Regions from separate parts of the Ruminococcus sp. RTP21484sp1_RTP21277st1_D2_RTP21277_210401 genome, predicted to be linked through region 2. Evidence: predicted binding sites of a transcription regulator. Region 2 holds the regulator's gene; each other region holds the start of a gene.
The links. The regulator HrcA, encoded in region 2, represses chaperone genes, less so after heat shock. The targets are predictions, from matches to a motif close to TGTTAGCACTCNNNNNNNNNGAGTGCTAACA.
Positions count from the first base shown of each region.

Region 1 (10,242 bases), on a different contig from region 2:
AAGGAGCCTGGCAAAGAGAGTCCGTATCGCAACAGAACTGTAGAAGAGAATCTTCAGCTTTTTGAAGAGATGAAAGAAGGCAAATATGCTGATGGTGAGAAAGTTCTGAGAGCAAAGATTGACATGGCTTCTCCAAACATGAACATGCGAGATCCGGTTATCTATCGTGTAGCTCATGTAAGCCATCACAGAACAGGAGATACCTGGTGTATTTACCCGATGTATGATTTTGCTCATCCTATTGAGGATGCAATTGAGGGAATTACACATTCCATTTGTACTCTGGAATTTGAAGATCACAGACCATTATATGACTGGGTTGTAAGAGAACTGGAATATCCACATCCTCCGAAGCAGATTGAGTTTGCAAAGCTGTATCTGACGAATGTAGTAACAGGTAAGCGTTATATTAAGAAGCTGGTAGAGAATGGAATTGTTGACGGATGGGATGATCCAAGACTGGTATCTATTTCCGGTTTACGTCGCCGTGGTTACACACCTGAATCTATTCAGAAGTTTGTGGAACTTTGTGGTGTATCCAAAGCTGACAGTTCAGTAGACTATGCAATGCTCGAGTACTGTATCCGTGAGGATCTGAAATTAAAGGCTCCTCGCTATATGGCAGTCCTTGATCCGATCAAACTGATCATTGACAATTATCCGGAAGGACAGGTGGAATATCTGGATGCTCCGAACAATATGGAAAATGAAGCCCTTGGTAGCAGAAAGGTTCCATTTGGAAAGGAACTTTATATTGAAAGAGAAGACTTTATGATCGATCCTCCAAAGAAATACAAACGACTTTTCCTTGGTACGGAAGTTCGTCTTATGAATGCATATTTTGTTACATGCACAGGTTTCGAGGCATTGGATGATGGAACAGTTACTGCTGTACATTGTACTTATGATCCGGAAACAAAGGGCGGAAATGCACCTGACGGACGTAAAGTAAAAGGAACCATTCACTGGGTTGAAGCGTCAAATGCAGGTAAGGTTCCGGTACGTCTTTATGAGAATATCGTAGATGAGGAAAAGGGTGTTTATGATAAAGAGACAGGAGAACTGAATCTGAACCCGAATTCTCTTATAGAGATGTCTGCTTATGTTGAACCAGAGCTTCTGAAAGCCAAAGGACTGGATAGTTACCAGTTTGTAAGAAATGGCTTTTATTGTGCAGACATTCATGATTCCAAAGAAGGGGCACCGGTATTTAACCGTATTGTTTCTCTTAAGAGTTCATTTAAACTTCCAAAAGCGTAAAAGAAACCCCCACGGAAAATTATATTCAAATTGCCGTGGGGGGGTTGCAATAGAAAATTCTGTTGGAACTTCTTCTTGCAAAGTGAAATCTAAATACTGTCAACGAAAGTGGCAAGCCTGATTGTCACTATTTGTAAAATGTGGAATAATTATGAATTTACCTGCAATTAATCAATGTGGATAGAAGCTTCTTCTTCGTCCTGCTCTTTCTCAGCTTCAGCAAGTTCTTCCTCGAATTTATCTTCATCTTTCGCTGCTTTTTCAAGAGCATCGGCTATAGCATTATCCTGCTCTTCTGCATTTTCAGCAGAATCCTCTTCTGTATCCTCTGAACTTTCTTGTGAATCAGGCTCCTCAGAGCCTTCGGTTTCATCATCTTTTTCATCTTCGGAAGTAGCTTCCCAGGTTACGAAATCTTCGTGGACATCCTTTGCTTCAGGCTGCTCGTCATCTTCCTGCTCATCTTCAAAATCATCTTCAAGGTCAGCTGCCTCTTCCAAAGCATGTCTTTTGGCAAAAGCTGCTGCTACGGCACCGGCTACTGCTGCTGTTGCTGCTCCGAGTGCAACCATTCCCCAATATTTGTTAATCTTAGCCATATTGTCTGCTCCTTTCGGTATTTTCCATCTGTCTAAACAAAGCTTAATGGAGTTGTCTATATTGTAATACTTTTTACGCAAAAAGAAAAGAAAAAAATCGTTGCACCCATATAAATGGAGGGTTATACTGTTAAGACAGAAAAGGAGAGATTATGGAGAAAATTGTTTTAGCTTCTGGGTCCCCACGAAGAAAGGAACTGCTTGCAAGAACCGGTGTGGTTTTTTCTGTGGTTGTAAGCAATGGGGAAGAGAACACCAACCTGACAGATCCAGCGGAAACGGTGGAAAAGCTTTCGCAGGATAAAGCAATATCGGTTGCAGACAGACTTGAAAATGAAAGTGAACCTTGTCTGATCATTGGTGCGGATACCGTAGTTGCATTTGAAGGAAAGATTCTTGGAAAGCCGTCAGATGAAGAAGATGCATTAGATACATTGTTAAAACTTCAGGGGAAATCCCATCAGGTCTATACCGGTGTAACCCTTCTTGTAAAAGAACAGGGTATCTGGAAGCCTTATACTTTCAGTGAAAGGACCGACGTTGAATTTTATCCTGTTTCCAGGGAAGAGCTTCTGGAATATATAAAAACAGGGGAGCCTATGGATAAAGCAGGAAGCTATGGAATCCAGGGGAAATTTGGAATTTACGTAAAAGGAATCTGCGGAGACTACAATAATGTGGTTGGGCTTCCTGTAGGAAGACTGGTTTATGAACTTAAGAAAATGAAAATCAATATAAGGGGAATGAGAAAATGATAAAAGCATGTATTTTTGATCTGGACGGAACTTTAGCCTACACATTGGATTCCATGGCTGTTGTAGGAAATGAAGTTGTAAGAAAATACGGTTTGAAACCAATGCCTATAGAAAATTACAGATATTATTGCGGAAACGGTGCTGACATGCTGGTGAAAAGACTTCTGGTCGATGCAGGAGATCCGGAATTGCTGCACTATGAGGAAGCAAGAGCGTTATATAGAAAAGAATTTGATAAAGACCCATTTTACAAAATACAGCATTATCCGGGAATGCCGGAAACCTTAAAAGAGTTGAAAAAAAGAGGCGTGAAGCTGGGGGTGTGCTCAAATAAACCACATGAAGCAGCCGTGAAAGTGGTGGAAAGAATGTTTGGGTCTCAGATTTTTGATGCAGTTATGGGACAGAGTGATTCTGTAAGAAAGAAACCAGCACCGGATGGTCCGCTTAAAATCGCGGAGCAGTTTGGAATTAAGCCAGAAGAGTGTATGTATCTGGGAGACTCCGGAACAGACATGCAAACTGGAAAAGCAGCCGGGATGTACACGGTAGGTGTTCTGTGGGGATACAGGGAAAAAGAAGAACTGCTGAAAAATGGAGCGGACTATCTTGTGGATTCTCCAGAGGATATTCTTGATTTATATGAGGAAAAATGCGAAGAGTAAAATTTTGATAACTATTCAGCAGGCTCTAAACAGTTATAACTTTTATTATAAAACAGGAGGTCGGAAAAATGTATACAGAGGAGTGTATTCAGACATTTTTGGAAAAACAGGAGCAGCTTTTTGATGAACCGGTTGCAGAAACTTACGAAGAAGCAGAGGAATTCCTGGAGGATTGCATGGCTGTAGTTGCAGATTCTATTGACGAAGTGCGAAAATATCTGTCTGGAATGGGTGCAGATGTGGATGGCATGAGTAATGAAGAATTAGAAGAAGCAAGTGAAGTATTTGCCCTTCCAGATGGAAAATATCTGATTGTGGAGGGATGATCTTTTGAAGCAGAGGTTTGCAGCTGTAGAGTAACTGACTTTCACATAAGGTGATGAAACCGGCGAAAAGGCAGTATGTCCGGTTGGAAATTCAGAACAGTTATCGGATAAATTCATATTACATAAGTATAAAATCAGGTTGCTATAATGACACTAAACAAGAGAACATAATGTGTTATTGTTCAGAAGAGAGGATACATCCCATAGGATGTTTTCCGGAGAAAGAAGTGGCCAGCAACTATCGCGTTATGGTTCACTGGCAATGTTCCGCGAGGTGTTTTTTGTAAACAAAGTTCACAGAAAACCCGAGAAGCTGGGCGCGGAATCGTGCGGATGCATGATTCCTGTGCAGCGCGAAGTGGTTGCAGTGCGCGGAGCGAACAGTAGCACTGTCACATGCACTGTAAGAATTACAATAAAATAAAAGTGCTTGTGGAAATGTTTAAAATATGTTACAATAATGTTACAGGTCAGCCTAAAAGGGGAATGTAAAGGAGGATGGCATATGAGACCTAGGAAAATTATAGCAATGATTATGACTTTTCTTATGATGCTTTCATTGCTTCCGTCTCTGGTATTTGCGGCAGCAGCACCAGAGGGAGAACTTGGAGGTCAGCTTAAGATTAAGGGAACTGCAGCTGTAGGCTCTGAGCTTAGCGCAGATTATGAAAAGGTTACACCGGAAGGACTTACAGACGATTATGTAACGTTCAGCTGGTCAAGAAAAGTTGGAGATCAGCTTACTGAAGTAGGCACTGAGAAGACCTATAAGCTTGTTGATGAAGATCTTGGAAATAAGATTGAGCTGAAAATTACCGGAAAGGCCGAAATGGGCATAACCGGAGAACTGAAAGTAAATACAGTTGAAATTGTGGCTACACCGGAAGAAGCTCCGGAAGAGACAACAGAGCTTCCAGAGGGAGAGCAGGAGGCTGCACCGACAGAGGAAACCCCTGTTCAGGAGATCGCAGCAGAGGATACACCTGCGGAAGGTTCCCAGACAGATGAGAACACACAGCCGGCTCAGGATGTGGCAGAAGATACACAAACCGAGGAAGTAACTGACATTGGTGCTGATGAACCAACTGATTCTTCCGCTGATGTTATGCAGCCGGCAGATGGACAGGACACAGAGAATTCTGCTGACAATTCCCAGTCTGAGATCACTACAGATGACAGTGTGATTAACATTGGAACAGAAGGCTATCTGGAAGTTCCTGAGAATGGACAGGCTGAGGCTGCAAATCAGGGAGCATCAGCTGAATCCCCTGCCCAGCAGGAACCTGTGTATACAGCAAAAATTGTTGCAGAAAATACTGCAGAAGATGGTACTGCAGTACTTGATTTTGGAACCGTAAATGCAGGTTTCACACAGGAAAATGCGAATTCTTCCATGACTAAGAATGTAACTGTTAAGAATACTGGCAACAGCACTCTTAATTTCAAAGAAATCAGTCCGGAACATTTTATGGTAAAGGATCTGGGTTCTCTTGCGGCTGGAGAATCAGTCGATGCATGGGTTATGCCAAGAGAAGGTACAGCTGTTGGAGAATACAGTGATACGATCACTTATGAAACAGAGGAAGGTGTAAAGGTTTCCTTCATTGCAAAGCTTACAGTAGCTGAGCAGAAGCAGGATGATACGAATACAGATCAGCAGCCAGCAGAGAAACCAGCTACACCGGAAACCACCCCGGAAGTGACACCAGAGGTAACTCCAGAAGTTACCCCAGAAGTCACCCCAGAGGTAACTCCAGAAGTTACCCCAGAAGTCACCCCAGAGGTAACTCCGGAAGTAACACCAGAAGTCACCCCGGAAGTGACTCCGGAGATTACTCCAGCTCCTTCATTTACTACCGACATTTCCGAAGTGAAATTCGACAGTAAAGAAGCTGGTTACAAAGAAGCACCAGCTGCAGTTACAATCAATGTATCCAATACTGGAAATGTGAAATTAACCGGTATTGCTGTAAGTGTAAGCGGAAACGAATTTACAGTAAGTGCTCCGTCTGCTTCAGAATTAGAGGCAAATGCAAACCAGTCTGTATCCTTTACTGTTGCACCGGCAGTTGGATTGGCAGCAGGAACCTATACACAGACTGTTTCCATTAAGACAGATCAGACAGATTACCTGAATATTCCAGTAAGCTTTACAGTAACAGAAGCTGCTGCCAAGCTTACAGCTGTAGGCAAAGTATCTGATATCAGTCTGGCAAACGGGGTTGAGAAGTCAGCAGCTGGACTGCAGCTTCCATCTACTGTTAAGATTACTACAAACAAGGGCGATATGAATGCCTCTGTAAAATGGGATGTAAAGGGCAGTGCATATAATCAGAACAGTACAGAAGCACAGAAGTTCTCTGTGAAAGGTACTGCTGCTCTTCCAGACGGTGTTACCAATCCGGATAACCTGAGCCTTGTAGTATCTGTTAATGTCACTGTAAGCCGTGGACCGATTGTATCTGATGCAGGGAATAACAGTATCACAGGAATCAGCTCCGATGGAAACTATACTACAGAGACCAAGATTACTTTCACTGCAGTTGGCGCAGGTATGGATATTGAAAATCCGATTAAGGGAGATGTAAGATATCAGCCGCTGAACTGGGAGGTTCTTGAGGCAAGAAGCTGGGACGGCGCACCATATTCTGCAACTTTCCGCATGGGCAAGAATGGAAATTATACTTTGACTGTCACATATAATCAGCAGCAGTTTGATGGAAGCAACTGGGTAAACACTGGAACACAGGATACCAAGCAGGTTAATTTCACTGTAAATGCTGCACCGAATCAGACTCTGACACCGGCTGCAGACAAAACAGATGCAAATCAGAAGAATGCAGTAAAGACCGGGGATAATACTCCAATCCTCCCATTTGTAATTATTCTGATTGTTGCGATTGTATTAATTGCAGGAATACTTGTTTACCGCAATAAGAAAAAATAATAGTGGATTCTCAGATAAACAGTAATTGTGAATGAGAGCAGAACGAATGAGGGAGACCAGAAATGGTCTCCCTTCTTTTAATAAAAACTACTAGCACTCAATTAAAATGAGTGCTAAATTTTCCTTGACTTTTAGTCAGTTTGGTATTACTATAGTTTGTATAATTAAGAAGACAAAGGAGAGTGAGCTGCATGGCTGAGAAGCATGGTAGTTTATCAATTAACAGTGAAAATATTTTTCCAATTATAAAGAAATGGTTATATTCTGATCACGACATTTTTGCAAGAGAGTTAATCTCCAATGGTTGTGATGCAATTACGAAGCTTAAGAAACTTGATGTTATGGGTGAATACACACTTCCGGATGATTACAAAGCTGAAGTACAAGTTATTGTGAATCCGGAAGAGAAGACTTTGAAGTTTATTGATACAGGTCTTGGTATGACGGCCGATGAAGTGGAAGAGTATATTACACAGATTGCTTTTTCAGGAGCTACTGAGTTTCTTTCCAAATATAAAGATAAGACCACGGATGATCAGATCATCGGTCATTTTGGACTTGGCTTTTATTCAGCATTTATGGTAGCAGATGAAGTTCATATTGATACTCTTTCTTATAAAGAGGGCGCTGCTCCAGTACATTGGACCTGTGATGGTGGTACAGAGTATGATATGCAGGAAGGCAATAAGACTACAGTTGGTACTGAAATTACTCTGTTTTTAAATGATGAGAGTACAGAATTTTCCAACGAATATCGTATGAGAGAGATTATTGAGAAATATTGTTCTTTCATGCCGGTAAATATCTATCTGTCTAAAGAGAATGCACCGCAGGAGTATGAGACTATTGATGAGGCTGAGCTTCGTGATGATGATGTAATTGTAGAGCGTATCCACGAGGATGCTAAGACTGAGGAGAAAGAGAATGACAAAGGTGAGAAAGAAGTCGTAGAAGTATCTCCTGCAAAAGATAAAGTAAAAATCAATAAACGTCCGGTATCTTTAAGTGATCCGGAGCCATTGTGGATGAAACATCCAAACAGTTGTACAGATGAGGAATATAAAGAGTTTTACCGTAAAGTCTTTATGGATTATAAGGAGCCTTTGTTCTGGATTCATTTGAACATGGACTATCCGTTTAACCTGAAAGGTATTCTGTACTTCCCGAAGATCAATACAGAATATGATTCCATTGAAGGTACGATCAAACTGTACAATAACCAGGTATTTATCGCAGATAACATCAAGGAAGTAATTCCAGAATTTCTGCTTCTTCTGAAAGGTGTAATTGATTGTCCGGATCTTCCACTGAATGTATCCAGATCTGCACTGCAGAACGATGGCTTCGTGAAGAAGATTTCCGAGTATATTACAAAGAAAGTAGCGGACAAGCTTACCGGAATGTGTAAAACAGACCGTGAGTCCTACGAGAAATACTGGGATGATATCAGTCCATTTATCAAATATGGCTGCATTAAGGACAGTAAGTTCTCAGATAAGATGAATGATTATATCCTCTTCAAGAACATTGATGGCAAATATCTGACTCTGAAAGATTGCATCGAAGAGAACAGGAAACCAGAAGATGAGACTAAGACAGAAGAGACTGTTGAATCCACAGAAGAGAAGAAAGAGGACGGCGCGAAAGACGAGAAAGAGCCTGAGAAGACTACTATCTTCTATGTAACAGATGAGGTTCAGCAGAGTCAGTATATTAACATGTTCCGTGAGGCAAAGAAGGATGCTGTTATTCTGAAACACAATATTGACAGCGCTTTTATTTCCCATCTGGAGCAGAAGAATCAGACTATCCAGTTTAAGAGAATTGATGCAGATCTTACAGAAGAACTGCGTGGGGAGGAAGCTACTGACGAGGAGACTTCCAAGACTCTTACAGAAGTATTCAGAGATGCATTGAAGAATGACAAACTGGAAGTGAAGGTTGAGAATCTGAAAAATGAAAAAGTTGCTGCTATGATGACCCTTTCTGAAGAGAGCCGTCGTATGCAGGATATGATGAAGATGTATAATATGTACGGCATGGATCCATCTATGTTTGGTGGTCAGGAAACTTTGGTTCTGAATGCGAAACATCCGTTGGTTCAGTTTGTAGCAGACAACAAGGATTCTGATAAGACCCCGGTTATTTGCGAGGAACTGTATGATCTTGCCATGCTGAGCCATAAACAGCTTTCACCGGAAGAGATGACCAGATTTGTTCAGAGAAGCAATGAAATTCTGCTTATGCTGACAAAATAAGTTATGACAAAAAGGGACAGACGCATAAATGAGTATTGCATTTAGGACGCCTGTCCTTTTTATATGAAAAATTGGAAAAGTTTATCCTGTTATTCTGTTTTTCTATAGAATTTTATCTCGAAATCTCTAAAAAATATTACAATTTTCTTAATTTTCGTCTCAAAATGCTAAAAAAGGCAAATTTAACTCGTATTATATGTAGAGGCAAATCAAGGGCTGACTGCAGATGCAGAATCAGAAGTATAACTTATTGTGGGAGGGACAAAAATGAGAGAGGTATACGGCACGATACGCAAACTTGGTGCGACATCGAAATATAAAGGATATTATTTTGTGGCGGAAGCCATACGCATGACAATGGAATTTCAGGAAAGACCAATGAAGATCACAAAAGATATTTATCCAAGGCTTGCAAAGAAATTTAAATCCAAGCCATCTAATATTGAGCATGATATTCGTACAATTGTAAATGTATGTTGGGAAAATCATCGGGAAAGACTGGAAGAGATTGCCGGATATCCTCTGGAATACAGACCTACCAACAGTGAATTTGTAGATATGATCGCCTTTTATCTGGGAGATGAAAAAGAAAGCAAGGTTCCAGACGTGGAATGCCAGAATAACTCTATTGGAAAATTAATGGAGAACCTATTCTGACAGGATTAAACTTCTTCTACAGATAATCCGCTGCGATGAAAAAAATCCATCACATATTGCTCCCAAAGGTGGTCCAGTTCTTTACCGGGAAGAAAGGTTTTCATAGATGTTCCGGTAATACAAAACAAGGTCTTATTCTTATATTGGAGATTCAAATACAGACCTGTTATCAGTTCGGGAGAAAGTGAAAATGCAGAACTCTGCAATAATGCAACGGTCTTGTTCGGAGAAAACTGAAGCACGATTTTGAAAGAAAGAGGCGCTTTTTTTCCACGGATAACAGAATAACAAAATGGTTTTACTTCTTTCCAGAGAGAGAATGTACGGTGGCTGGAAGCTAAAAATTCCTGCTCATCATTATCGAAAAAATCAGTTTGGAGTTTGCCGTCAATGGAAAAAACATTGCTGGTAATGATCTCTGCCTGGTTTAGCCAGAAGAGATCGAAGGTATCTCCAAGAAAAAGCTTATTGGTAAAATTCTTCTGGTCAGTGATTTTTAAAGCGAGCATAGGGACCTCCTTTCTAAAGGGCATGTCGCCTGTCGACGACATCAATATATGAAAATCAGTTGCTGATGAACAATAACCATTATAAAGCAATTTGGGGGAAAATGGAAGAAAAAACTCTTTTCAAACACATAGTAATGTGTTAATATAGATGTGGTATTTAAAACTACATATTACGGAAAAGAGGACGATATAATTGAGTTATAAAATTGTGATAGATAGCTGTGGAGAACTTCTGGAGCAGTGGAAACAGGATGAAAGATTTGCTT
Region 1 covers NZ_JBCOMJ010000015.1:78,116-88,357, forward strand. The annotation lists gene AB5706_RS11450 (glutamine--tRNA ligase/YqeY domain fusion protein) at 1-1,260, shown strand, start outside; gene AB5706_RS11455 (hypothetical protein) at 1,428-1,859, opposite strand; gene AB5706_RS11460 (Maf family protein) at 2,012-2,614, shown strand; gene AB5706_RS11465 (HAD family hydrolase) at 2,611-3,279, shown strand; gene AB5706_RS11470 (glyoxalase) at 3,348-3,605, shown strand; gene AB5706_RS11475 (hypothetical protein) at 4,111-6,552, shown strand; gene htpG (molecular chaperone HtpG) at 6,744-8,810, shown strand; gene AB5706_RS11485 (sporulation initiation factor Spo0A C-terminal domain-containing protein) at 9,078-9,467, shown strand; gene AB5706_RS11490 (DUF5721 family protein) at 9,473-9,976, opposite strand; gene AB5706_RS11495 (DegV family protein) at 10,170-10,242, shown strand, end outside.
Region 1: a site for HrcA is predicted at 6,641-6,671, ahead of htpG (molecular chaperone HtpG). Genes of this name have one in related genera too.

Region 2 (10,242 bases):
TGTCGATCAGCTCCCGGATAACCTCATCACGATCCTTAGTCATGCCAGGACGCAGGGAAATCATCATGTCCTGAAATTCCTGAGGAGAACCCAATCCATAGATACAGGACACAGAAGAGATGATAATAACATCTTTTCGCTCTGACATGGCGGCAGTGGCAGAAAGACGGAGCTTGTCAATTTCATCATTGATCGCAGAGTCCTTAGCAATATAAGTGTCAGAAGAAGGCACATATGCTTCTGGCTGGTAATAATCGTAATAGGAAACAAAATATTCCACTGCGTTCTCAGGGAAGAATTCTTTAAACTCACCATACAGCTGCGCTGCCAGAGTTTTATTATGGGCCAGGATCAGAGTAGGCTTATTCAGCGCCTGGATAACGTTTGCCATAGTAAATGTTTTACCAGAGCCGGTGACACCAAGCAGCGTCTCAAACTGATTTCCCTCTTTAAATCCCTTTACCAGTTTCTCAATAGCCTGTGGCTGATCGCCGGTTGGTTTATACTCGGAATGTAATTCAAAATGATCCATATGAGTCCTTTCTTTTATAAAATCAAACACGCTTTAACTGTTTCCAGTATAGCATCCTTTTTTATAAAAGTACAGCAGAATCGAATATTTGTTCTGCCCTCTGAAATGCCAGAAGCATTCCAAAACTTTAATTGACAGATATACCTATAGTGCGTTATCTTAAAAAAGAAAAGCGTGATTGTTCATGACCTGACCAGTAACACGCTTCGCGATGCACAGAAATCATGCAGAATTATTAGGAGTGCCGGAAATGGAAGAAAAACAAAAGAATAAAAGATATGTGCTGAGAAAGCTTTTTTTTGCCTCGTTATATCTTAGTACGTTTACTTTTGGCGGCGGATATGTGATCGTTACTTTATTGAAAGAGAAATTTGTGGATCAATATCACTGGATCGATGAGGAAGAAATGCTGGATCTGGTGGCAATCGCACAGTCATCTCCAGGAGCAATCGCGGTAAACGGAGCAATTGTGGTGGGATACAAGCTTGGGGGAATACCGGGAATGCTGCTGTCGGTTCTGGGGGCTATTATTCCGCCAATGGTGATCCTGTCCCTGATTTCCTTGTTTTATGATGCATTCTGCTCTAATTATTATATAGCAGCTCTTTTGAAAGGCATGACTGCCGGCGTAGGTGCTGTGATCATTTCCGTGGTATACGACATGGGGAAAAACGTGGCGAAGTCAAAAGACTGGGTAAATGTGATTATTATGGTCATCAGTTTTTGTGCAAGCTATTTTCTGAAGGTGAACATTATTTATATAATACTTATTGTGGCTGTATTTGGATTTGCGCGTACGCTTGTGAAGGAGGGCAGGAAAAAATGATTTATCTTCAGCTCTTTTTCAGTTTCCTTCAGATCGGTGCATTAAGCTTTGGAGGCGGATATGCAGCAATGCCTCTTATACAGGAACAGGTAGTGACTATGCATGGCTGGCTTTCCATGGAAACATTTTCGGACCTTGTGACCATTGCAGAGATGACTCCTGGCCCTATTGCAGTAAATTCCGCAACCTTTGTAGGAACCAGGATTGCAGGTCCTGGGGGCGCAGTGGTGGCTACTCTTGGCTGTATTTTACCCTCCTGTATAATTGTAACCCTGCTGGCATATATTTACACGAAATACCGGAAAATGTCCCTTCTCCAGGGAACTCTCACATCCCTTCGCCCGGCGGTTGTGGCAATGATCGCCAAGGCAGGAGTTACCATTTTAGTATCATCTTTTTTTATAAATGGTGCAGTGGAACTGTTTCGGGAAAACATATGCATTCGAATGGTGGTGTTCTTTACTGCCGCACTGGTGCTTTTAAGAAAATATAAAATGAATCCCATTCTGGTGATGGTTTTGTGCGGTGTGGCCAATATGGTGTTTTGCGCGGCTGTCGGAAGCTGACTGGAAAAGATATGCCAGCTGACTTTCGCATATGGTGCTGCCGCAGGTGGGCATCACCTGTGTTTAGAAGAAAAATAAGGAGGACAACAGATTGAACATATGTGTATATGGTGCTTCAAGTGCGCTGCTTAAAAATATTTATTATGAAAAAACAGAAGAGCTTGGAAGAGCAATGGGAAAAAGAGGTCATGGTCTGGTGTTTGGAGGCGGAGCTACCGGAATGATGGGAGCAGCAGCCAGAGGCGTGGCAGCAGAAAAAGGTTACATACTTGGAATCGCTCCCCGCTTTTTTGACCAGCCGGGAGTTCTGTATGAGAAATGTACGGAATTTATTTTCACAGAGAATATGAGAGAGCGCAAAAAACTTCTGGAAGAAAAATCAGATGCTACGATCGTAGCGCCTGGCGGAATTGGTACTTATGAGGAATTTTTTGAGATTTTTACCTTGAAAAGCCTGAAACGTATTGACCGCCCAATTGTGCTGTATAACATTGACGGATATTATGACAAGATGAAAGCATTGCTGGAGTATACAGCAGAAGAGAAATTCATGGATTTTTCCGTGCTGGATCTGGTAGTTTTTCTGGATGAGCCGGCGGCAGTTCTTGACTATCTGGAAAATTATAAAAAATAGAGGCTGCAATTCAGCAGGTACTGTTTTGCGAAACGTAGAACTGTGAAGGTACTGAACAGTTACAAAACGGACATGTCGCCTATGGGCGGTATTACTATACAGGAAAGAAGATGCCAGGGGGAATTTTCTCAAGGCATCTTTTTCATTTATGCGGCAGCAAACATAAGACTGCGTTGGCAGATACCTGGTAGTATCTTTGTTACCCCAAAAGGTATTGCAGTAAGGAGAATTTAGCCGGAATGGTAAAGTATAGGGTAAAAACTATCAAAAAAGATGAAAAAAATTTGTAAAAAATATTGACAAAAGGAATACTGAGGTGTATCTTAAGAACATAGATGTTAGCACTCCTAAATAATGAGTGCTAACAAAAGGAATTCGAAGAAGCCAGACGGAAATCAGAATCAGGTTTGACCGTCTGCTTTTCAGGAAGGAGCAGATATTTCATGGATGAAGTATTAGATGAGCGCAAACGGAAAATACTGAAAGCAATCATCAAAACTTATATGGAAACAGGCGAGCCTGTAGGTTCCAGAACTATTTCCAAGTATCCGGATCTGAATGTCAGCTCTGCTACCATCCGAAATGAGATGTCCGACCTGACAGATATGGGCTACATCGTACAGCCCCACACCTCAGCCGGAAGAATTCCATCAGATAAAGGCTATCGCCTTTATGTAGATGAGCTTACCAGGGAGAAGGAAGCCGAGATCGCAGAAATCCGTGATCTGATGATTGAGAAATCAGATAAGATGGATAAGGTGCTCAAGCAGGTGGCGAAGGTTCTTGCCACGAATACCAATTATGCGGCTATGGTTGCGGTTCCCCAGTATAAGGGAAGCACCCTGAAGTTCATTCAGCTTTCACGAGTCAATGAGCGGCAGCTGATTGCCGTAGTTGTATGTGAGGGTAATGTCATTCGGAACCAGATCATTAATATTGATGAGGAGATGGATGACCAGACGATCCTGAAGCTGAATCTTCTTCTTAACACGAACCTGAACGGCGTACCCATCCAGGATATTAATCTGGGCATGATCGCCAGATTGAAAGAACAGGCGGGTAGCCACAGCGGTGTGGTTGCAGATGTGCTGGACGCAGTTGCAGCTACGATTCACGTGGACGAAGAAGATATGAAAGTATATACATCGGGAGCGACCAACATATTTAAGTATCCAGAGCTTGCAGATACATCCAGAGCCAGTGAGCTGATTTCCACTTTCGAGGATAAGCAGGAACTTGCGGATATGGTCCGTGAGGAAATGGGAGATCCGGAGAACACAGGAGTTCAGGTATACATCGGGGATGAAGTTCCGGTACGTACCATGAAAGACTGCAGTGTGGTCACAGCTACTTACGAGCTGGGAGATGGAATGCGTGGAACTATTGGAATTATCGGTCCCAAGCGAATGGATTACGAGAATGTAGTGGACAGCTTAAAGAAATTAAAAGTCCAGCTTGACGAAATGGTAAATAAGAAAACCTAGAAAGGCGGTTGAAAGCGTGTCAGAAGAAATGAATAAAGAAGCCGAAGTACAGGAAGAAGCAGTTGACATTCCGGTAACAGACGGAAGCGAAGAAGAGGCAGCAGATACAGCCCAGACAGCAGAAGAGGAGACTTCCGAAGAGCCTGCACAGACAGAAGAAACTGAGCAGCCAGATCAGGAAGCAGAATCTCAGAAGGAACCGGAAACCAAGACAAAAACTTCTTTCTTCGGCAAGAAGAAAAAAGAGAAAGATAAATTTGAACAGCAGGTCGAGGAGCTTACAGACAGACTGAAGCGCAGCATGGCTGAATTCGATAACTACCGTAAAAGAACGGAGAAGGAGAAATCCAGCATGTACATCATCGGTGCCAGGGACATCGTTGAAAAAATGCTTCCGATCGTGGATAACTTCGAAAGAGGTCTTGCACAGGCACCGGAGGATGATCCATTTGCAGAAGGCATGAAGATGATCTATAAGCAGATGATGACAGCCTTTGATGAGATGGGCGTGAAGCCAATCGAAGCTGTAGGCAAGGAATTTGATCCGAATCTGCATAATGCAGTGATGCATGTGGAGGACGAATCCGTTGGCGAGAACATCGTCGTAGAGGAATTCCAGAAGGGATATACTTACAAGGATTTCGTTGTAAGACACAGTATGGTAAAAGTTGCTAATTGACAGAGAGCAGCTTGGAGAATCAAACTTCATCGACATTTTCTAAAAACAAAGTATAAATGTTACTGTTCGTGTAATGGACAGCAACCATGAATTTTTAAACAGGAGGAAAATTATCATGGGAAAAATCATTGGTATTGACTTAGGCACAACAAACAGCTGTGTAGCTGTTATGGAAGGTGGACAGCCAACCGTTATCGCAAATACAGAAGGATCCAGAACAACACCATCTGTTGTAGCATTCACAAAGACAGGTGAGCGTCTGGTAGGTGAGCCTGCAAAACGTCAGGCAGTAACAAACGCAGAGAAAACAATCTCTTCCATCAAGAGAGAGATGGGTACAGATTACCGTGTAACAATCGACGATAAGAAATATTCCCCACAGGAAATTTCTGCTATGATTCTTCAGAAACTGAAAAAAGACGCTGAAGGATACCTTGGAGAGTCTGTTACAGAAGCAGTTATCACTGTTCCGGCATATTTCAATGATGCTCAGCGTCAGGCAACCAAGGATGCTGGTAAGATTGCAGGTCTTGATGTAAAACGTATCATTAACGAGCCTACAGCTGCAGCTCTTGCATATGGTCTTGACAATGAGAAAGAGCAGAAGATCATGGTTTATGACCTTGGTGGTGGTACATTCGATGTTTCCATTATTGAGATTGGTGATGGAGTTATCGAAGTTCTGGCAACAGCTGGTAACAACCGTCTTGGTGGTGATGACTTTGACCAGAGAATTACAGACTATATGCTTTCTGAGTTCAAGAGAACAGAGGGCGTTGACTTAAGCAACGATAAGATGGCTCTTCAGAGACTGAAAGAAGCTGCTGAGAAAGCTAAGAAAGAGCTTTCTTCCGCAACAACAACCAATATCAACCTGCCATTCATCACAGCAACAGCTGAAGGACCGAAGCATTTTGATATGAACCTTACAAGAGCTAAATTTGACGAACTTACACACGATCTTGTTGAGAAAACAGCAGAGCCGGTTCGCCGTGCACTTTCTGATGCAGGTCTTACTGCTTCTGATCTTGGACAGGTGCTTCTGGTTGGTGGTTCCACACGTATCCCGGCTGTACAGGATAAAGTAAGACAGTTAACTGGCAAAGAGCCAAGCAAGGCCCTGAACCCAGATGAGTGTGTTGCACTTGGTGCTTCTATCCAGGGTGGTAAGCTTTCAGGTGAGGCTGGTGCAGGTGACATCCTTCTTCTTGATGTTACTCCACTTTCCCTGTCTATCGAGACAATGGGTGGTATTGCAACACGTCTGATCGAGAGAAATACAACAATCCCGACCAAGAAGAGCCAGATTTTCTCCACAGCAGCTGATAATCAGACCGCTGTAGATATCAATGTATTACAGGGTGAGCGTCAGTTCGCGAAAGACAATAAGTCCCTTGGACAGTTCCGTCTGGATGGAATCCCGCCAGCACGTCGTGGTGTTCCGCAGATTGAGGTTACATTCGATATCGATGCCAACGGTATTGTAAATGTATCTGCTAAGGATCTTGGAACAGGTAAAGAGCAGCATATTACAATCACAGCTGGTTCTAACATGTCCGAGTCTGATATTGACAAGGCTGTTAAAGAAGCTGCTGAGTTCGAAGCTCAGGATAAGAAACGTAAAGAGGCAATTGATACAAAGAACAATGCAGACTCCATGGTATTCCAGGTTGAGAATGCACTGAAAGAAGCAGGTGATAAACTGGATGCAAATGACAAAGCTTCCGTAGAGGCTGACTTAAATGCATTAAAAGATATTCTTGCTAAATATGCAAATACAGATGAGATCGGAGATGCTCAGGTCGCTGAGATCAAAGCTGCTCAGGAGAAGATGATGGAAAGTGCTCAGAAGCTTTTCGCAAAGATGTATGAAGCACAGAACCCACAGGGCGGTGCTGGTCAGGCAGGCCCGGGACCGGACATGGGAGGAGCTTCCCAGGGAGGTAACGAGGCAGGTTACGGCGATGATGTTGTAGATGCTGACTACAAAGAGGTTTAATTGAATAATAAGTTCCAATATTTCGGAACATGAAACTACAGCCCGGTCATGATTCATGACCGGGCAGTGGTGGTGAAAGACATATTACAGGAAATGCGCCGCTGGCGTCTTCCATAAGATAACCAAATACAAAAAGTTAGGAAAAGAAAGAAATCATGGCTGATAAAAGAGATTACTATGAAGTCTTAGGCGTTGATAAGAGCGCCGATGACGCTACATTAAAAAAAGCATATCGTCAGCTTGCCAAGAAGTATCATCCCGACGTAAATCCGGGAGATAAGGAAGCTGAAGCGAAATTCAAAGAGGCAACAGAGGCTTACAGCGTCTTAAGTGACCCGGACAAGAGAAGACAGTATGATCAGTTTGGTCATGCCGCTTTTGAAAACGGCGGCGGTGGCGGAGCAGGCGGTTTCGGCGGCTTTGATTTCTCCGGCGCAGACATGGGTGATATCTTCGGAGATATTTTCGGAGATCTGTTTGGAGGCGGCGGAAGCCGCAGACGTGCCAATAATGGACCTATGAAGGGTGCAAACCTGCGTGCACGCGTGAACATCACCTTCGAGGATGCTGTATTTGGCTGTGAGAAAGAACTTGAGATTACTCTGAAAGATGAATGTACTTCCTGTCACGGTTCCGGCGCTAAGGCTGGTACCTCACCGGTTACCTGTCCGAAATGTAATGGTGAAGGACAGATTGTTTACACCCAGCAGTCCATGTTTGGCATGGTTCGTAACGTTCAGGTGTGTCCGGATTGTCATGGTACAGGTAAGATCATCAAAGATAAATGCCCGGATTGCCGTGGTACCGGATACATTTCTAATCGCAAGAAAATTAAGGTATCTATTCCGGCTGGTATTGACAATGGTCAGAGTATCCGTATCCGTGATAAAGGTGAGCCTGGCACAAATGGGGGTCCGAGAGGCGATCTGCTGGTAGAAGTAAATGTAGCACGCCATCCGATTTTCCAGAGACAGGATATGAATATTTACTCTACTGCACCGATTACTTATGCACAGGCAGCGCTTGGAGGCGAAGTCAAACTGAATACAGTAGATGGAGAAGTTCTCTATGAAGTGAAACCAGGAACTCAGACAGATACCAGAATCCGTCTGAAGGGCAAAGGTGTTCCGTCCCTTCGAAACAAGAATGTCCGTGGTGATCACTATGTAACTCTGGTTGTTCAGGTACCAACCAATCTGAATGAGGACGCGAAAGAGGCTCTCCGCAAATTTGACGAGGCATGCGGCAATCGTCCTGCAGGCAGTGCCGGTGATAGCACAGAAAAGTCCGAAAAGAAGAAAAAAAGCTTCATGGACAAATTAAAAGAGACCTTTGAAGAGTAAAAAAACAGTTTTTCCATAAAAGAATAAAGAAAAGGGGAGATATCCTCTTTTCTTTTTTTGTTACTTATTGTATATTAAAGGGTAGCCGCAACGCTACTGTCCGTGCTGCTGGTCAGGAAGTAAGCAGCACGGACAGTAACATCGCAAGAGTCCGGAAAGGAGTTTTGCCTTGAAAACAAAGAAAAGAGATCTGTTAAAACGATATATTCCCCTGTGGTCTATTGCACCTCTTGTGACCATCATGGCAGTGAATTGTCTGATTTACTGGGGAAGCAGTGCGCTTACAGCTGGCAGGTATCACTATGATTTTACGATGGCATTTGACAGGGAAGTTCCTTTATTGCCTGTATTTGTGTGGTTTTATATTCTGGCATTTCCATTCTGGGCGGTGGGGTATTTGCTGGCGGCAAGGCGTGGTAAGGATATGTTTTACCGGTTTGTTGCCACAGATCTGACCATACATTTTATTTGCTTTATCTGCTTTATTTTAATACCGACCACCAATATAAGACCGGAGATCGCAGGAAATACCATTTCGGAAAAGCTTCTCGCTCTGGTATATTCCCTGGATGGCGGGAGAAGTCCTTCTAATTTGTTTCCTTCTATCCACTGCTATGTGAGCTGGATGTGCTGGAAAGGTGTGGAAGGCTCGGAGAAGGTGCCGAAATGGTATCAGAGATTTTCTCTGGTATTTGCAATTCTGATCATTATCTCTACCCAGGTGCTGAAGCAGCATTACATTGTGGATGCAGCAGCGGCATTGCTTCTGGTGGAGTTTTTCTGGAGATTTTATCAGAAAGGGCAGCGGCATAAGTGGGTTGTGCATATTTTTGCACATAAAAAGAAGTAACACGGACATAAAAATCCAGTAATTGGTCAGGTGAATTGAAAAATCAGAATAAAGTAACAGATAACAACAGTTTTGAAAGATGTTAAAAAATACCATATTGTGATTATGAAGAAACAGCTTTCAATAAAAAGATTGGAGAAATAGTATGAAGTGGAATCGCTTTACCATCAAAACAAAAACAGAAGCAGAAGACGTTATCATCTCTGCCCTTGCAGATGTTGGAGTTGAGGGCGTAGAGATTCAGGACAAACAGCCCCTTACCGAAACAGATAAAGAGCAGATGTTTGTGGATATTATGCCGGAAGGTCCAGCAGATGATGGAATTGCCTATCTGAATTTTTATCTGGAAGAGGACACAGAAACTGCACCTGTTCTCGAGAAAGTACGTGCTGTCCTTGAAGAAGTACGCGGATACATGGATATCGGCGAAGGTACTATCACAGAATCCCAGACAGAGGATAAAGACTGGATCAATAACTGGAAAGAATATTTCCATCAGTTCTATGTAGATGACATTCTTATTGTTCCATCCTGGGAAGAAGTGAAGGAAGAGGATAAAGACAAAATGATCCTTCACATTGATCCGGGTACAGCTTTTGGAACTGGCATGCACGAGACTACCCAGCTGGTAATCCGTCAGTTGAAGAAATTTGTGACAAAAGACACCCAGATGCTGGATGTTGGAACCGGAAGCGGTATTCTTGGAATCGTAGCTTTGAAGCTGGGCGCTGCTCACGTTGTGGGAACTGACCTTGATCCTTGTGCAATTCCGGCAGTGGCAGACAATAAAGAGGCTAACGATATTAAGGATGAGACTTTTGACATGCTCATTGGAAACATCATTGATGATAAAGAAGTTCAGGACACGGTTGGATATGAGAAATATGACATTGTAACAGCTAATATCCTGGCTGATGTACTGGTGCCTCTGACACCGGTTATCGTAAATCAGATGAAAAAGGGTGCTTACTATATCACCTCTGGAATCTTGGACGTGAAAGAAGAAGTAGTGATAAAGGCAGTGAAAGATGCCGGGCTTCAGCTGGTTGAGGTAACCCATCAGGGAGAATGGGTATCTGTCACAGCCAGAAAGGAATAATTATGCAGCGCTTTTTTGTGGAGCCTTATCAGGTCCTTGAGGAAGAACACAGGATCACCCTTACAGGTCCGGATCTGAACCATATGAAAAATGTTCTTCGCATGCGCATTGGTGAGGACGTGTGGATCAGCGATGGCAGTGAGAAGGAATATCACTGTACCATAGAAGAATTTCAGGAGGACAGCGCAGTTCTTCATATCCTTTATGCCCAGGAATCCCAGTATGAGCTC
Region 2 covers NZ_JBCOMJ010000002.1:35,118-45,359, reverse strand. The annotation lists gene uvrB (excinuclease ABC subunit UvrB) at 1-532, opposite strand, end outside; gene AB5706_RS01445 (chromate transporter) at 783-1,358, shown strand; gene AB5706_RS01440 (chromate transporter) at 1,355-1,924, shown strand; gene AB5706_RS01435 (LOG family protein) at 2,016-2,558, shown strand; gene hrcA (heat-inducible transcriptional repressor HrcA) at 3,002-4,042, shown strand; gene grpE (nucleotide exchange factor GrpE) at 4,059-4,721, shown strand; gene dnaK (molecular chaperone DnaK) at 4,837-6,720, shown strand; gene dnaJ (molecular chaperone DnaJ) at 6,876-8,063, shown strand; gene AB5706_RS01410 (phosphatase PAP2 family protein) at 8,233-8,913, shown strand; gene prmA (50S ribosomal protein L11 methyltransferase) at 9,059-10,012, shown strand; gene AB5706_RS01400 (16S rRNA (uracil(1498)-N(3))-methyltransferase) at 10,015-10,242, shown strand, end outside.

Region 3 (10,242 bases), on a different contig from region 2:
GGGAAATGACACATCTGGGCGAGCATATGCTGACAGACCATGGATTTCAGTGGGATTTTACCAGGACGGTGTTTTATGGAATCTGTGAGGAGTGTAGAGGAAAATAATGAGGTTGAACATGCACAAATTAAAAAATAAATTCAAAAGGCTATTTATGTCAGCTGCCACAATAGGTACTGCCTGCCTTCTTGCAGGCTGCGGTGCAGGTGCGGCGGCAGGAACTGACAATTCCAGTGTGGCGGAAAGCCAGAGCGGGGTAAATGGCAGCGAACAGGAAAATGCCAGATCAGATAGTCAGAAGCTCCAGATTGTAGCCACTATTTTTCCAGAATACGACTGGGTAAAGGAAATCCTGGGCGACCAGGCTGATAATGTTGATCTTACCCTGCTTTTGGGTAACGGAACAGACATGCATAGTTTCCAGCCTACCATGGAAGATATTTTGAAAGTATCCACCTGTGACCTGTTTATTTATGTAGGCGGTGAGTCTGATTCCTGGGTTGCCGATGCATTGAAGGGCGCCGGAAACCCAGACCGAAAAGCAATCAACCTGATGGACGTGCTGGGAGACCAGGTGAAGGAAGAAGAGCTTGTAGAGGGGATGCAGGATGAAGACGACCACACTCACGAAGAAGGGCATACCCACGATGATGATCTGGAATACGATGAGCATGTCTGGCTGTCTTTGAAAAATGCGTCTCTATTCTGCGACACCATTGCCAGTAGTCTGGCTGATGCCGATCCGGAGCATTCCCGGCTTTATCAGCAGAACGCCGAGGCTTACGAAGAAAAACTGGCAGCTCTCGATCAGGAATACCAGACATCAGTGGAGAAATCCCAGTCAAAAACCCTGCTTTTTGCAGATCGTTTCCCGTTCCGCTATTTAATTGACGACTACAATCTTACTTACTACGCTGCATTTGCCGGCTGTTCCGCAGAAACAGATGCCAGCTTCGAGACCATCACATTTCTGGCTGGCAAGCTGGATGAGCTGAACCTTCCGGCTGTTCTCACCATCGAGAATTCCGATCAGAAAGTAGCGAAAACAGTAATTGAAAATACAAACACTAAGGATCAGAAGATTTTGACATTAAATTCCATGCAGTCCGTAACAACAAAGGATGTGGAAGAGGGAACCACATACCTTTCCATCATGGAAAATAATCTCCAGATTCTGAAGGAGGCATTATGAGTCTGATTACTTGCGAGAACCTTACATTGGGATATGAAGGAAAAGCGATTTTGTCCGGGCTGAATTTCAGCGTAAATTCCGGTGATTACCTTTGTATCGTAGGAGAAAACGGCTCTGGGAAATCCACACTGATGAAAACCCTTCTTCATCTTCAGAGCCCTATGAGCGGCAGTATCATTCTGGGAGACGATTTAAAAATCAACGAGATTGGCTACCTGCCACAGCAGACTGCACTTCAGAGAGACTTCCCTGCTTCGGTAGACGAAATTGTGATGTCCGGTTTCCTGGGAAGAATGGGACTTCGTCCTTTTTACAATAAAGCAGAGAAAAAAGAAGCCCACGAATTGATGGAGAAAACCAGGATTACGGATCTGGCTGACCGTTGTTATCGACAATTGTCCGGCGGGCAGCAGCAGAGAGTGCTTCTGACCAGAGCTCTCTGCGCCACAAGGAAAATCCTCCTTCTGGATGAGCCTGTTTCTGGCCTGGATCCGGTTGCAACTGCGGATATGTACCAGATTATCAACGAATTAAATAAAGAAGACCAAGTAACCATCATCATGATTTCCCACGATATCAGTGAAGTAGCGACTTATGCAAGTCATGTGCTGCATATTGGACAGAAGGTTTTCTTCGGAACAAAAGAGGAATATCTGGAAAGCAAGATTGGAAAGAGGCTTGTGGATGCTGGAGAGGAGGGAAAAGCATGAGCGGAATTTTTGAAAAACTGGCATTTTATTTCCAGTATCCATTTGTGTGGTATGCTTTGATCGTAGGCGTGCTTATTGCACTTTGCTCCTCTCTTCTGGGGGTAACGTTGGTGCTGAAGCGATTTTCCTTTATTGGGGACGGACTGTCCCATGTGGCATTCGGAGCTATGGCCATTGCATCAGTGCTGAATTTCAGCAACAATATGCTGTTTGTCATGCCGGTAACTGTGATCTGTGCGGTGCTGCTTCTTCGTACAGGACAGAGTACAAAGATCAAAGGAGATGCGGCAATCGCTATGATTTCGGTCGGAGCCCTGGCAGTTGGCTATCTGCTGATGAATGTGTTTTCCACAGGCTCTAATATTTCCGGAGATGTGTGCAGCAGCCTGTTTGGTTCTACATCAATTCTGACCCTGACCACAGCTGAGGTGTGGCTGTGTGTGGTGGTGTCTGTTATTGTTGTGGCACTGTTTACAGTATTTTATCATAAGATATTTGCGGTTACTTTTGATGAAAATTTTGCAAAAGCCACTGGAACCAGGACGGATATGTACAATCTTCTGATTGCGGTGATCACAGCAGTGATCATTGTGCTGGCTATGAACCTGGTGGGATCCTTGTTGATCTCAGCTCTGATCATTTTCCCGGCACTGTCGGCAATGAGAATCTATAAACGATTCAGCGCTGTAATTATCTGTTCGGCGATTTTATCCGTGTTGTGTGCATTTCTTGGAATTATTGTTTCCATTCTTGGCGGAACGCCGGTAGGGTCTACTATTGTGGCTGTAGATATTGCGGCGTTTCTGGTGACAAGCCTGGTTGGGAAGCTTTTAGAGAGATAGAATATGGTATAGAGTGGTAGAGCGTGTCTGAAAATCTGACAAGTTAATATGGCAGTTATTTAATATTCGATGTACAGGGCGTTCTTGTAAGTGGTTCAGCTTGCAAGGGACGCCTTTTTAATGTAATAGGAAATTCTATTGGAATTGCCTATTATATTAAAAGTCCTACCGGGCAGGAGCGCACTGCGGCGGAAGGATAGCTGTCGCTCGAGGCGGCCCCGCCGCAGGCGGAGAATCCTGCAAGCAGGATTCTTTTTATATGGGAAATGAGAAAAATACTAACCAGAGTATAGTGCTTTTTCCTGGGTAAATTTCTTATAATATAGTTACAGCAGAATGATACAGTTGTAGAAAAAATTTCTGGTTACTGTTTTGTATCTGGCTGCAAAGTTGAAATTATATTTTTCAGAAAAATTATATGATTCAGGGAGGGTGCTTATGAAAAGAAAAATAATTGCTGCAGTATTTACCGGAATGTTAACCGTCGCATTGTTTCCTGCTATTGCCCATGCAGAAATCGAAAATCCGGAGGACTATATGGGCATCTGGTATGCCAATTATGTAATATATTCTGACGAAAGCAGTGAACGCCACAATGTAGCGGAATATTTAAACCAATATTTGGAAATGAGGCTGATGGAAGACGGAAGTGCTTACATGGAAATGTCCTACAATAGTGAGGAGCCAGACTCGGCAGAAATTCTGAAGGTCTCATGGAAACTGGAGGATGGGAAAATACTTGTTTCCCTGGAGGAAGGAGACATTTATCTTGATACGGTGGACGGAGAGTTTGTGGGGAGCTTAGATGAGGATACCCAGGTGATTTTTGGACGTGAACTGGTGCAGACAGGAGAAGCTCAGAGCCTGGATAATCTGGACGATTTGGAAGATAGTGAAAAGGCTAAGATTCCAAAGGAGAATCCCTACATTTATCATCCAGAAAAAGACAATCCGGAGGAGATCATTGCCCGCTATCTTGGGGCTGCGAATTTGGAAAAAGATTATGAAGTTTCCCTGGATGAGGACAATGGAACCTTTACAGCTCATTGGGCAGGAGATGAATATTATGATCCCAGGGACTATGTTGGAAGCTACAGGATAACGGATGATAACTATATCAACATTTGCTGGAGAGAGGCCACCAGTGAGTATGGCGATAAATGCTATGGTGCAGTTCTGATAGACCGCTGGAATCAGTTTACGATAAATGAGGATCTTGGAAATCTGCCCGAAGTTATGACAGCCATGGCAAACGACATAAACAGCGGACGTGTTTTCACAGCTTACAGGACGGAAATCACAGAAGGCTCTGAAAACCAGGGGGCTGTGAAATTTATAGATGAGGATTACGAAGTTTCCTATAGCTACCAGATCATTCCAGGTGCAGATCCTATGGTGACACTTACCAGGTATGATTCGGAATATGATTATGAACAGGTGTATACAAATTATCAGCTGAGGGAAATGCTGTAGGAAAATAGAAAAATTGGAAAATGTGAAAAAAATGTGAAATTAGCACTCACCTCTTGACAGTGCTAATAATAGGTGCTATATTACAACTAGAACAAAGGAAGGGGATAAAAAGAAAGCAAAAGCGAAAGGCTTTATGAATTCCCTGCCACCCGAGTTCCAAGAAACAAGGTAAACAGCATATATAAAAAGGAGAGATGACTTATGTTAATGCCTAGTATTTTTGGAGAGAACTTATTTGATGATTTCTTTAATGATTTTCCATTCTATTATGATGATAAAGCAATGAAAGATACCGAGAAGAAGCTTTATGGCAAGAGAGCCAGCCACGTTATGAAGACTGATATTAAGGAAATGGATAACGGTTATCAGCTGGTAGTCGATCTTCCAGGATTTACCAAAGATGAGATTAAGGCTTCCCTGGAGAATGGCTATCTGACCATCAGCGCTGAGAAAGGTCTGGACAAAGATGAGCAGGAGAAAGAATCCGGTCATTATATCCGCAGGGAGCGTTACGCAGGAGCCTGCAGCAGAAGCTTTTATGTAGGCGAGGACGTTCAGCAGGAGGATATTAAGGCTGAGTTTAAACATGGCATTCTGAAACTGTTTGTTCCGAAGAAAGAAGCGAAACCAGCAGTGGAAGAGAAGAAACACATTGCCATTGAAGGATAACTTTTCCCCCTTCAGAAGCACATTCTGAGAGAATAGCATAATTAAGAAGTAAGATGCCGCAGAATCACGGAAAATGGTGGTTCTGCGGCATCTTTTTTTACATTTGTTCGCTATTTTTCTGTCTTGACAATGCCTGTTGATTTAGCTATAATGGTGAAACTGTGAATATCCTAGTGAATTTGTACCCTTTTGGGTAATGAAATGTCTGCTTCTGCAGGCATTAACAATTATAAAAGTGGACTGTTTGGCGCATGAATGTTATCTGTGGTTGGTATATTTCTGCAGCTTTTTGTTCAGGACTTTTATAGTAATGGAATTTTCCGGGAGAAACAGCATATAAGAAATGTATGATACGGGGCGACAAGCCGCCGGAATGAAAGGGAGTAAGGCTATAATGGAAGAAAAGAAGAACTTACTAACCTATGCAGGACTTAAAAAACTGGAAGAAGAGCTGCATGATTTAAAGGTAGTAAAAAGAAAAGAAGTAGCAGGTAAGATCAAAGAGGCAAGAGAGCAGGGAGACCTGTCCGAGAATGCAGAGTACGATGCAGCTAAAGATGAGCAGAGAGATATCGAAGCGCGTATTGAAGAAATTGAGAAAATCCTGAAGAACGCTGAGGTTGTAGTTGAGGACGAAGTAGATCTTGACAAGATCAGTGTAGGATGTAAAGTAAGAGTACATGACTTCGAATTCGACGAAGATATAGAACTGAAGCTGGTTGGCTCCACAGAGGCAAACAGCCTGGAAGGCAAGATTTCTAACGAATCTCCTGTAGGAAAGGCTCTTATGGGCGCACACACAGGTGATATTGTAGAAGTAGAGCTGCCATCCGGTATCATGAAGTACAAAGTGCTGGAAATCCAGCGTAATATTTAAGGAGGCACAAAAGTGGCAGAACAGAAGAATCAGGATCTGAATCAGCTTCTGAAAATCCGCCGTGATAAACTGGCAGAGCTTCAGGCGAATGGCAAGGATCCATTTCAGATAACAAAATTTAATCAGACCCATCATTCACTGGAAGTAAAGAACCTTTATGAGGCACACGAAGCAGAGCTGCTGAAGGATCGTACAGAGCCGGATGTAACAGGTCTTGATGAAGAGCAGGCGAAGGAAGTTCAGAAGAACGATTACGAAGAGAGAAGAAGTATTATGGATGCCAGCCCGGTCCATGTGGCAATCGCTGGACGTATGATGTTCAAGAGAGTCATGGGAAAAGCTTCTTTCTGCAATATCCAGGACTTACAGGGAAACATTCAGGTATATGTTGCAAGAGACGCTATCGGAGCAGATTCTTATGCAGACTTTAAGAAATCTGATATTGGCGATATCTTTGGTCTGGAAGGTTTTGCATTTAGAACCAGAACTGGTGAGATTTCTATTCATGCAGAGAAAATGACTCTTTTATCAAAGAGCCTGCAGATCCTTCCGGAGAAATTCCACGGACTGACAGATACAGATATGCGTTATCGTCAGAGATATGTAGATCTGATCATGAACCAGGAGAGCAAGAACGTATTTATCAAGCGCTCTCAGGTCATTAAAGAGATCCGAAACTTCCTTGCTGGCCGTGACTTCATGGAAGTAGAGACTCCAATGCTGGTTTCCAATGCTGGTGGTGCAGCTGCCAGACCATTTGAGACACATTACAATGCACTGAATGAAGATGTTAAGCTTCGTATTTCACTGGAACTTTATCTGAAACGACTGATCGTTGGTGGACTTGAAAGAGTCTACGAGATTGGCCGTGTATTCCGTAATGAGGGTGTTGATACCCGTCACAATCCAGAATTTACACTGATGGAGCTTTACCAGGCATATACAGATTATGAAGGAATGATGGAACTTACGGAATCCATGTTCCGCTATCTGGCAGAGAAGGTCTGCGGTTCCACCAAGATTTCTTACAATGGTATCGAGATTGATCTTGGAAAGCCATTTGAGCGTCTGACCATGAATGATGCGATCAAGAAATATGCAGGAATTGACTTTGACCAGGTTGCAGATGATGAAGCTGCCAAGAAGCTTGCTGCCGAACATCATATCGAGTATGAGGAGCGTCACAAGAAAGGCGATATTATCAATCTCTTCTTCGAAGAATATTGTGAGAAAGAGCTGATTCAGCCTACATTTATTATGGATCACCCAATCGAGATTTCTCCGTTGACTAAGAAGAAACCTTCTGATCCAAACAAGGTAGAGCGTTTTGAGCTTTTCATTAATACATGGGAAATGTGTAACGCATATTCCGAGCTGAATGATCCGATTGATCAGCGTGAGCGTTTCAAGGCGCAGGATGCACTTGCAGATGCTGGTGATGAAGAAGCAAACCATACAGATGAAGATTTCCTGAATGCGCTGGAAATCGGTATGCCGCCGACAGGTGGTATCGGATACGGAATCGACCGTCTTGTTATGCTTCTGACAGACAGCCAGGCTATTCGTGATGTGTTGCTGTTCCCGACAATGAAGTCACAGGGCGCTTCCAAGAACGAAGCAAACAATGCGGCACAGGCAGCACCGGCTGTAAAAGCAGAGGAAAAACCTGCTGAGAAGATTGATTTTTCCAATGTAAAAATCGAACCGCTTTTTGAAGAAAACGTTGACTTTGACACTTTCAGCAAGTCAGATTTTCGAGCCGTAAAGATTGAAGCGTGTGAGGCAGTTCCGAAGAGTAAGAAGCTTTTAAAGTTCACTCTGAATGACGGAACAGACCGTAAACGCACGATTTTAAGCGGTATTCACGAGTATTATGAACCGGAAGAACTGGTAGGAAAAACAGCGATTGCAATCGTAAACCTTCCGCCGAGAAAGATGATGGGCATTGATTCCGAAGGTATGCTGATTTCAGCAGTACACGAGGAAGACGGAAGAGAGGGATTACATTTACTGATGGTAGATGAACATATTCCGGCTGGTGCAAAGCTGTATTAAAAATCCGATAAAGGATTAAAAAATGTAGGCTTTTTGATGTAGAGTACGACAAAGGTACGACAAATAAAACCTCCTTAATGGGCTATAATAAATGATTTTAAATAGTCCATGCAAAATGAAATCAATATTTTTACATTATGAGGACACTTTTCTAAGAGAAATTTTAGAAGAGTGTCTTTTTTGTTACGGTCATGTACAAAAAAACAGGAGGAAATTAAAATGGCAAATAACACAGCGTTAAGAGCAGGTAAAGATACTACTCGCACAATTACTTTCAAAAATAAGGAGCACGAAAAATTTTATTACACCTATCTGCCAAAGTGCAGATATCAGGATGTATACCACAAGGCATTGGTGTATTGTCTTGGAATTGACCGGGATACAAGAGAAAACGCAGAACAGATATACGATTTTAAGACAGGATACGTGAAAACGGAATGCCTGCATGAAGGCTGGCAGACAAGCGGCAGCGTAAGGATTATACGGCTGGCATTTAACCTATATTGTGACGGTACTCCCAGTGTTTATGATTATGAAGGAGACAGTGACAGACAGGTAGATGAATGCAGGGAATATTCGGTCAGTGATTTATTCTGCTGTGGCTATGCAAGGTACTTTTGGGAGGCAGTCAAAATCCGTTATCCGGAGTATTGTTTTTATCGGGATTGGGAGGATTCATATGCTGAAGGTTAGATTACAGGGAACAGTTAAGGATATACAGTGGTTTGGGAAACTTTTGGAACAGCACCCGAAAATCCGGGTGCTTGGAGTATCGAAACCGTTTGCAAATAAAGGAACAAACAAATATTTTCGTGTATACGCAGAAATAGAGAAAAGAGAAAATACCATGCAGTAAAGCATGACAGGAGAAAGGCAGGAAGAAAGTATGTGTAGAGTAATCGCAGTCGCAAACCAAAAAGGTGGTGTCGGAAAGACAACTACCTGTGTGAATTTAGGAATCGGTCTTGCAAGGGAAGGGAAAAAAGTGCTTCTGATTGAAGCAGATGCACAGGGAAGCATGGCGGTCAGTCTTGGGATTCAGGAACCGGACGAGCTGGATGAGACACTGGTCAATATTATGGAAAAACTTATCAATGACAAGGAACCGGAGCCGGGAGAAGGAATTATCCATCATGAAGAAGGGGTGGATTTTATCCCTGCCAATATTGAACTTGCAGGATTGGAGACTTCCCTTGTGAATGTCATGAGTCGGGAAATGGTATTGCGGCAGTATATATGTGGGATAAAAAAACAGTATGATTATATCCTGATTGACTGTATGCCCTCACTTGGTATGATTACCATTAACGCATTGGTGGCGGCTGACAGGGTATTGATTCCGGTAGAAGCGGCTTATCTTCCGGTTAAAGGGTTACAGCAGCTTATTAAGACAATAGGGCGGGTACACAGAAAACTGAATCCGGAGCTTTCTATCATGGGGATTTTGTTCACAAAAGTAGACCGCAGGACAAATTTCGCAAAGGATATTGCGGCTCAGATTCGAGAGGTGTACGGAAACAAAATACATATTTTTGCAAATTGCATACCGATGTCTGTAAGGGCGGCTGAAACTACCGCAGAGGGAAAAAGCATCTATCTCCATGACCCGAAAGGAATTGTGGCAGAGGGCTATCACTATCTGACAGGGGAGGTGTTGGATGATGAAGAGTAAGAGCGCAGAAAAGATAAAGCTGACTTCTTATGATGATTTATTTGGCAGTAGTGAAGTAACGGCAGAAGAGAAGATTGTATCCGTTCCGATTCGTCTTTTTCACACCTTCAAAGACCATCCATTCCGGGTATTGGATGATGAAAAAATGCAGGAGACTGTGGAAAGTGTAAAACGATATGGAATACTGATGCCGGGAATTGTACGTCCGTATGGTGATGGTGAGTATGAGATGGTGGCAGGGCACCGCAGATGGCGGGCGTGTGAACTGGCAGGAATGGAAGAGATGCCAGTAATTATCCGGGAAATGGATGATGATACTGCTACGGTGATAATGGTGGATACGAACATCCAGAGGGAAGATATTCTGCCCAGTGAGAAAGCCCATGCTTATAAAATGAAATATGAAGCCATGAAACATCAGGGAAGCAAGGGAGAGAAGCATACGGCTGATCTGGTAGGAGAAGCTGTTGGCGAAAGCGGAAGGACGGTTCAGCGGTATATCCGTCTATCATTCCTTATTTCCAGATTATTAGACTATGTAGACAATAAAAGACTTTCCATGAAAGCGGGAGAGAAACTTTCTTTTCTGACGGTAGAAGAACAGGAATGGGTGTTAGAGGCAATAGATAATGCAGTTTTGACGGTAACAGATAAACAGGCGGAGTTATTCAAGAATCATAGCAGGGAAAAGACGTTGAATCAGGGAATTATCTATTCTGTTTTATTGCAGAAAAAGGAAGCAGAAACAAAGG
Region 3 covers NZ_JBCOMJ010000009.1:20,097-30,338, reverse strand. The annotation lists gene AB5706_RS08035 (Fur family transcriptional regulator) at 1-107, shown strand, start outside; gene AB5706_RS08030 (metal ABC transporter substrate-binding protein) at 119-1,192, shown strand; gene AB5706_RS08025 (metal ABC transporter ATP-binding protein) at 1,189-1,902, shown strand; gene AB5706_RS08020 (metal ABC transporter permease) at 1,899-2,744, shown strand; gene AB5706_RS08015 (hypothetical protein) at 3,183-4,217, shown strand; gene AB5706_RS08010 (Hsp20/alpha crystallin family protein) at 4,419-4,886, shown strand; gene greA (transcription elongation factor GreA) at 5,281-5,763, shown strand; gene lysS (lysine--tRNA ligase) at 5,776-7,818, shown strand; gene AB5706_RS07995 (DUF6075 family protein) at 8,038-8,511, shown strand; gene AB5706_RS07990 (hypothetical protein) at 8,498-8,674, shown strand; gene AB5706_RS07985 (ParA family protein) at 8,705-9,490, shown strand; gene AB5706_RS07980 (ParB/RepB/Spo0J family partition protein) at 9,477-10,242, shown strand, end outside.
Region 3: a site for HrcA is predicted at 4,255-4,285, ahead of AB5706_RS08010 (Hsp20/alpha crystallin family protein). Genes of this name have one in related genera too.